Regions from separate parts of the Bradyrhizobium sp. Ken01 genome, predicted to be linked through region 2. Evidence: predicted binding sites of a transcription regulator. Region 2 holds the regulator's gene; the other holds the start of a gene.

Region 1 (4,199 bases), on a different contig from region 2:
CATAAGCTCGCCGCGACGACGAAAGGACCGCATGTTGCGACGAACAATCTCCGTGGCGTTGCTCGCCGCACTCGCCGCAGCCGGCGTCTATTGGTGGCTCAGCGCGCCGGTGGTGGCGGCCGCCGGCACCGCGCCTGTCCGCGTGCCTGATCTTGCCAATGGCCAGGTGATGTTCAACGCCGGCGGCTGCGCCTCATGCCATGCCGTTCCCGACCAGCCCGATCGTCTCAGGCTCGGCGGCGGCGTCGCGATCAAGTCGCCGTTCGGAACGTTCTACGCGCCGAACATCTCCTCCGATCCGGCCGACGGCATCGGCAAATGGAGCGAGGCCGAATTCGTCAACGCGGTGATGCACGGGGTCTCGCCGGACGGACGGCATTATTTTCCGGCCTTTCCCTACACGTCCTATCAGCGCGCCAGGCGCGAGGACGTGCCCGATCTCTTTGCGTACCTGAAAACGCTACCGGCCGTTGCAGGCAAGGTGCGCGACCACGACGTGCGCTTTCCGTTCAACATCCGCCGCAATGTCGGCATCTGGAAATTCTTATTTCTGGACGGCAAGCCCTTCGTCGCCGACAGCGCGAAGTCGCCGCAATGGAATCGCGGCGCCTACCTCGTCAACAGCTTTGGCCATTGCGCGGAATGCCACAGTCCGCGCAACGCGCTTGGCGGCATCATCGCCGGACAACGCTTCGCCGGCGGGCCCAATCCGGAAGGCGAGGGATGGGTCCCCAACATCACCCAGAAGGGCATTGGCGAGTGGAGCGCGAAGGATATTGCCTATTTTCTGAAGACCGGCGAATTGCCCGACGGCGACAGCGTCGGCGGCGCGATGACCCGGGTGATCAAGAACACCTCTCAATTGCCGGACGACGATCTCGCGGCGATGGCGGACTATCTCAAATCGCTGCCGCCGGTGGACGGTCCGCCGCGCCCCAAGCGCAAGGAGGGCGGCGCCTGATCAGCCGGCCCTTTTCCGGACGGTCAACTCGCGCCAAACGCCTTGAAGGTGATGATGGTGAGGGTGTCCTGGATGCCGGGCAGCACCTGCACCTTCTCGTTGACGAAGTGGCCGATATCGGTGTCGTTGTCGACGTAGAACTTCACCAGCAGGTCGTATTGACCGGCCGTGGAATAGATCTCGGAGGCGATCTCGGCTTCGGCAAGCGCATTGGCGACCACATAGGATTGACCGAGCTTGCATTTGATCTGGACGAAAAAGGGAACCATCGCGGTCACTCCGAAAGCATATCTGGCGGCTAATAGGCCAAACCCGGCCGGATTTAGCAAGCGAACTTGCTGGGCTGGGGGCGGCGCGCTAGGACGGGCCATGGCTTCGAAAACGCGGAAAATCGCCCCATGACGACGCCCGTCGCGCTGACCATTGCCGGCTCCGATTCGAGCGGCGGCGCCGGCATCCAGGCCGACCTGAAGACCTTTGCCGCGCTGGGCGTTTTTGGCGCGTCCGCCATCACGGCGCTGACGGCGCAGAACACCCGCGGCGTCACCGGCATTCATGCGGTGCCGGCCGAATTCGTCACCGCGCAGATCGACGCGGTGTTTTCCGATCTCGAGGTCGGCGCGGTCAAGATCGGCATGGTGGCGCAAGCCGCCAGCATCGATGCGATCGCGGCCGCGCTGTCGCGCTGGGCGCCCCGGCATATCGTGCTCGATCCCGTGATGGTGGCGACATCGGGTGATCGCCTGCTCGCGTCCGAAGCTGTCGACGCCCTGCGCATCAAACTGATGCCGCTGGCCTCGGTGATCACACCCAATCTGCCGGAGGCCGCGGCTCTGCTCGACGAACCGGTCGCGGCCAGCGAGGCCGAGATCGAGGGCCAGGGGCGCCGGCTGCTGGCGCTCGGTTGCCGGGCAGTCCTGATCAAGGGCGGGCACGGCGAGGGCGCCGAGAGCATCGACTATCTCGTCGATGCCAGCACCACGATCGCACTCGCCGCGCCGCGCGTTGCCACTCGCAACACCCATGGCACCGGCTGCTCGCTGTCCTCGGCGGTCGCCGCGGGGCTCGCCAGAGGCGAGGATCTCGAGCGCGCCGTGCGCAACGCCAAGACCTGGATCAGCGCCGCGATCGCGGCTGCCGATCGCTTCAGCGTCGGCCACGGCCACGGCCCGATCCATCATTTCCAGAAATTCTACTGAGGCCGCTCGCGAGCGCGCCGCGGTTCCGGGTTCTTGCGGAGGCCGCTGCGACGCCATGTCGCCTGATTGTCGCATGCGACTGATATTCGCGGGGTGGGCGAGGCAAGCGCGATTCGTATCCGAAGGTGCCTCAAAGGTTCAATTGGTCATCCCCCTGTCACGGGACATTGTTACAGGCTGGCGCATGGGAAGTTACGATGTGAGTGACGAGAGCCCGGAGCGGCGCTTTCGCACGTTGTTCATCTCCGACGTTCATCTCGGAGCCCGCGGTTCTCAAGCCGACCTTCTGCTCGACTTCCTGCGTTTCCATGATGCCGACACGATCTATCTCGTCGGCGATATCGTCGACGGCTGGGCGCTGAAATCGAGCTGGCATTGGCCGCAATCGCATAACGACCTCGTCCAGAAGCTTTTGCGCAAGGCGCGCAAGGGCGCCAAGGTGATCTATATCCCCGGCAATCACGACGAGTTCCTGCGCAACTATTACGGCACGCATTTCGGCGGCATCGATGTGGTCGAGAACACCGTTCACACCGGCGCGGACGGCAAGCGCTATCTCGTCATCCACGGCGACATCTTCGACCTCGTGGTGCAGAACGCACGCTGGCTCGCCCATCTCGGCGACAAGGCCTACGATTTCGCGATCCAGCTCAATCGCTTCGTCAACTTCTTCCGGCGCATGTTCAAGGTGCCCTATTGGTCGCTGTCGCAATGGGCCAAGCAGAAGGTCAAGAACGCGGTCAACTATATCGGCGCGTTCGAGCAGGCGCTCGCCGCCGAAGCGCGGCGCCACGACGCCGACGGCGTGATCTGCGGCCACATCCATTATGCGGTGATCCGCGACGAGGGCGGCATCCGCTACATGAATTGCGGCGACTGGGTGGAGAGCTGCACGGCGCTGGTCGAGCACGACGACGGCCATTTCGAGATCATCACCTGGGCGGATCAGGCCGAGAAGCCGGCACAGGTCCCGCAGGTTGCAGCCAGAGCTGCATGACAAAGGCAGGCTGATGCGCATCCTGGTCGCGACCGACGCCTGGCACCCGCAAGTCAACGGTGTGGTTCGGACGCTGACCAAGCTTGCCGACGCCGCCAAAGGCCTCGACGTCGAATTCTCGTTCCTGACGCCGCAATCGTTCCGCACCTTTGCGATGCCGAGCTACCGTGACGTGCGGCTGGCCATGCCGCGGCCGGGCAGAATCGCAAAGCTGATCGAAGAGGCGCGCCCGGACAGCATCCACATCGCGACGGAGGGTCCGATCGGCCTGATGGTTCGGCGTTATTGCCGCCAGCGCAAGCTGCCCTTCACGACCAGCTTCCACACCCGCTTTCCCGAATATGTCCGCGCCCGCGTGCCGGTGCCGGGCTCGCTGATCTGGCGGGCGCTGCGCCGATTCCATAGCCCCAGCCGCGCCGTGATGGCGGCAACCCCGGCGCTCGCCAGCGAGCTGACCGAGCGCGGCTTCGACAATGTCGTGCTGTGGCCGCGCGGCGTCGACACCCATCTGTTCCATCCCCGTGCGATCGATCTCTGCCTCCCGGCGCCGGTGTTCCTCTCGGTCGGCCGGGTCGCGGTGGAGAAGAATCTCGAGGCGTTCCTCGACCTCGACCTGCCCGGCACCAAGGTGATCGTCGGCGACGGTCCGGCGCGTGTCGCGCTGGAGGAGGTCTATCCGGACGCGATCTTCCTCGGCGAGAAGCACGGCGAGGAACTGGCGGACATTTACGCTGCCGCCGATGTTTTCGTGTTTCCGAGCAAAACCGACACCTTCGGCCTGGTCCTGCTCGAAGCGCTGGCGAGCGGCCTGCCAGTCGCGGCGTTTCCGGTGAAGGGGCCCCGCGACGTGATCGGCGATGCGCCGGTCGGCGCGCTCGATCACGATCTGCGCCGCGCCTGCTTCGCCGCGCTGGACATCTCCCGGCAGGATTGCGTCGAATTCGCCGCCAACTACACCTGGGAGGCCTCGGCCCGGGCCTTTATCGACAGCATTTTGGCGGTCGGCGCCGTGCTGCCCGGCCGGAACGGGGCAGAACCGGCG
Region 2 (4,199 bases):
GGCGCCGACGGTGAGCAGCTTCTCTGCGCGCAAGGCGGCAACGAGATCGCCCGAAGGCACCACGGCCTTGATGCCGATCAGGAGGCCCTCGCCGCGCACTTCGCTGACGACATCAGAGTGACGGTCGATCACGGAGGCGAGCTTCTGCTTGAGCAGCAGCGACATCCTCTGCACGTGGTCGAAGAAGCCGGGCTTGAGCATGACGTCGAGCACGGCGTTCGCAGCGGAGATCGCGAGCGGATTGCCGCCGAAGGTCGAGCCGTGCGAGCCCGGCGTCATGCCGGACGCCGCTTCCGCGGTCGCAAGGCAGGCGCCGATCGGAAAGCCGCCGCCGAGCGCCTTGGCCAGCGACATCACGTCGGGTTCGACGCCGAGGCGGCGGTACGCGAACAGATCGCCGGTGCGGCCCATGCCGGTCTGCACCTCGTCGAAGGCGAGCAACAGACCCTTCTCGTCGCAGAGCTGACGCAACGCCCTCAGGAAGGCGGGCGTTGCCGAACGCACACCGCCCTCGCCCTGGATCGGCTCGATCAGGATGCCGGCGGTCTGCGGACCGATCGCCTTTTTCACCGCGTCGAGATCGCCATGCGCAACCTGGTCGAAGCCCTCCATCGGGGGTCCGAAACCTTCGAGATATTTTGCCGAACCCGTCGCAGCCAGCGTCGCCAGCGTGCGGCCATGGAAGGCGCCTTCGAAGGTGATCATGCGATAGCGGTCTGGATGGCCCTTCGCGGCGTGATAACGGCGCACGACCTTGATCACGCATTCCAGCGCCTCGGCGCCGGAATTGCAGAAGAACACGAAGTCCGCAAAGCTCTCGTGGCAGAGGCGAGCGGCGAGACGCTCACCGTCCGGGCTCTGGAACAGGTTCGACATGTGCCAGAGCTTCGTGGCCTGCTCCTGCAACGCCGCGACCAGCGCCGGATGGGCATGGCCGAGCGCATTCACCGCCACCCCGGAGGTGAAATCGAGATAGCGCTCGCCGTTGGTCGCGATCAGCCAGCAGCCTTCGCCACGCTCGAAACCGAGGTCGGACCTGGCGAAAACGGGGAGCAAATGCGGCGCTGCGCTGTTAGTCATGACGGTCACTTGAATGTTGCGGACGGAGTGAGCGTGCATTGCGCAACGCACCATCGACCGGCCCGGAAAACGAAACGTGCCGCCTCTTGAGGGCGGCACGCACGACTATCTTAGGCCTGGTGAAACGGGTGTCAATGCCGTCCGGAAAGCCTCACGAAACGCTGAATCCGTAGTCTTGCGGTGCCGATTTTGCGGGATTTAGCCACGGAACATGTGGAAGCGAGTCGGCGGACTCTTGCGCGGGAGTCACGCCATATTGTAGCGTTTGAATTGTCAGATACGACATCTCGTGCAGTGGTTCTGATCTTTAAGTCCTTATGTACCGGCGTAAACGTTCGGGCGTTCAAGACGCGCCCGGCGAGCCTTAAGGGATTCTGGCGGCACGGGTTTTTGAAGGCTTAGGCATTCGCTGCGAGGCCCCAGGATGGCTGGCGCGCAGCGAGGGAAAGGGTGCAATGACGGTTTTGACCTGGTCCGATGATCGCGTCGAGCAGCTGAAAAAGCTCTGGGAGGCCGGACTTTCGGCCAGCCAGATCGCGGCGGAGCTCGGCAATGTGACCCGCAATGCCGTGATCGGCAAAGTGCACAGGCTCGGCCTTTCGGGCCGCGCCAAGAGCCCTTCGTCGGCAGCGCCCCGGCCGCGCAAGGCGCGCCCCGCGCAGCACATGATGCGGGTGAGCCGCCCGATCTCGCGCGGCAACACCGCACTGGCGCAGGCCTTTGAGGTCGAGGCTGAGCCGGATCCGGTCACATACGACAACGTGGTGCCGATGAGCCAGCGGCTGTCGCTGCTGGAATTGAACGAGGCGACCTGCCACTGGCCGGTCGGCGATCCGTCGAGCCCGGATTTCTTCTTCTGTGGTGGACGGGCTCTGTCCGGCCTGCCCTATTGCGCCCAGCACTCGCGCGTTGCGTACCAGCCGGCATCGGATCGGCGCCGCGCACCGGTGAAGCCGGGTCCGCGGTAATCACGGCAAGTCGTCGCGCGAAGACAGTTCAACAATTTCAGTGTCGTCCTGGCGAAAGCCAGGACCCATACTCCGAGCACGCAGTAGTCGTGCGGAAGGGGTCACTCCGAGTCTTCGCCAAACCACGTTCGGTGGTTATGGGTCCCGGATCAGCGCTCGCTTCGCTCGCTTGTCCGGGACGACGTCGGAGAATTCGGGGACAGCTCGCCAGCAAACAAGCCTGCAACCCTACACCTGCTCCGCCTTGGCAAAACGATCATCCAGCGCGTAGCCGGCGCCGCGGACGGTGCGGATCGGGTCCTGCTCGCGGCCGAGATTGAGCAGCTTGCGCAGGCGGCCGATATGCACGTCGACGGTACGCTCATCGATGTAGATGTCGCGGCCCCAAACGCTGTCGAGCAGTTGCTCGCGCGAGAACACCCGGCCCGGATGCTCCAGGAAGAACTCCAGCAGGCGATATTCGGTCGGACCGAGATCGATCGGCCGGCCCGAGCGCGCCACGCGGCGCTTGTCGCGGTCGAGCTCGATGTCGCCAAAAGCAAGCACGGTGGCGAGCCGCTCGGGGCTCGCGCGCCGCAGCAGGCCTTTCACGCGCGCGAGCAGCTCCGGCACCGAGAACGGCTTGACGATGTAATCGTCGGCGCCGGTCGCAAGACCCCGCACCCGTTCGCTCTCCTCGCCGCGCGCGGTGAGCATGATGATCGGGAGCTGCTTGGTCTCGGGACGGGTGCGAAGCCGCCGGCACAATTCGATGCCTGACAGGCCCGGCAGCATCCAGTCGAGCACGATCAGATCGGGGATGTGCTCCTTGAGGCGAGTGTCGGCGTCGTCGCCGCGCATCACCGTCTCGACGTCATAGCCGTCGCCTTCGAGGTTGTAGCGGAGAAGCTCCGTCAGAGCTTCCTCGTCCTCAACCACCATAATGCGTGCGCCCATCGGGTCGTCGCTCCTTAAGTGTTCGGTACCGTGTTGGCGAAGGTCGTCATGTCGCCCTTCGGCCGCTTGTCGGTGATCGCCTGTCCCTCGATCATGTAGAACACGGTCTCGGCGATGTTGGTGGCGTGGTCGCCGATCCGCTCGATGTTCTTGGCGCAGAACATCAAATGGATACAGAACGAGATGTTGCGCGGATCCTCCATCATGTAGGTAAGGAGCTCGCGGAACAGCGAGGTGCAGATGGCGTCGACCTCCTCGTCGCCCTTCCACACCGCCATCGCCGCCGGCAGATCATGCGCGGCATAGGCGTCCAGCACCGACTTGACCTGCTGCTGCACGAGGTCGGTCATGTGCTCGAGGCCGCGAAACAGCTTGAGCGGATGGAAGTCCGTCTCCAGTGCCGCGACGCGTTTGCCCATGTTCTTGGCGAGGTCGCCGATGCGCTCGAGATCGGTCGCGACGCGCATGGCGCCGACGATCTCGCGCAGGTCGACCGCCATCGGCTGGCGGCGGGCGATGGTGAGCACCGCACGCTCCTCGATGCGCTTCTGCAGCGCGTCGAGTTCGGTGTCGATGGCGACGACGCGCTGGCCGAGCGGGACGTCGCGGCGGATCAGCGCGTCGACGGACTCGACGATCATGCGCTCGGCGATGCCACCCATCTCGGCGACCAGGCGGGTGAGTTCCTGGAGGTCGGTATCGAAGGCCTTTGCGGTATGTTCAGAACCCATGTCGCGTCTCCTAGCCGAACCGGCCGGTGATGTAATCCTGCGTGCGCCGGTCAGTCGGCGACGTGAAGATCTTGCTGGTGTCGTCGAATTCGATCAGCTCGCCGAGATACATGAAGGCGGTCTTGTCGGAGACGCGCGCCGCCTGCTGCATGTTGTGAGTGACGATCGCGATCGTGTAATCCTCGGACAGCTCCTGGATCAGCTCCTCGACCTTGGCGGTCGAGATCGGGTCGAGCGCCGAACAGGGTTCGTCGAACAGGATCACCTCGGGCCGCACCGCGACGGTGCGGGCGATGCAGAGGCGCTGCTGCTGGCCGCCCGAGAGCGACAGGCCGGAGGCGTTGAGCTTGTCCTTGACCTCGTTCCACAGCGCGCCGCCGCGGAGTGCCTTTTCGACGCGGCCGTCCATCTCGGACTTCGAGATCTTCTCATAGAGACGGATGCCGAACGCGATGTTCTCGTAGATCGTCATCGGGAACGGCGT

The links. The regulator PhoB, encoded in region 2, activates phosphate uptake and scavenging genes when phosphate is short. The targets are predictions, from matches to a motif close to TGTCATNNANCTGTCAT.
Region 1: the regulator PhoB is predicted to act here: its motif matches at 2,305-2,321, upstream of AC0L3S_RS29265 (UDP-2,3-diacylglucosamine diphosphatase).

The regions. Positions count from the first base shown of each region.
Region 1 is NZ_JBVVPC010000038.1:58,542-62,740, reverse strand. It holds gene AC0L3S_RS29280 (c-type cytochrome) at 32-961, shown strand; gene AC0L3S_RS29275 (Lrp/AsnC ligand binding domain-containing protein) at 985-1,230, opposite strand; gene thiD (bifunctional hydroxymethylpyrimidine kinase/phosphomethylpyrimidine kinase) at 1,360-2,160, shown strand; gene AC0L3S_RS29265 (UDP-2,3-diacylglucosamine diphosphatase) at 2,345-3,157, shown strand; gene AC0L3S_RS29260 (glycosyltransferase family 4 protein) at 3,171-4,199, shown strand, end outside.
Region 2 is NZ_JBVVPC010000030.1:10,379-14,577, reverse strand. It holds gene AC0L3S_RS25640 (acetylornithine transaminase) at 1-1,080, opposite strand, end outside; gene AC0L3S_RS25635 (GcrA family cell cycle regulator) at 1,536-2,048, shown strand; gene phoB (phosphate regulon transcriptional regulator PhoB) at 2,277-2,984, opposite strand; gene phoU (phosphate signaling complex protein PhoU) at 2,999-3,715, opposite strand; gene pstB (phosphate ABC transporter ATP-binding protein PstB) at 3,726-4,199, opposite strand, start outside.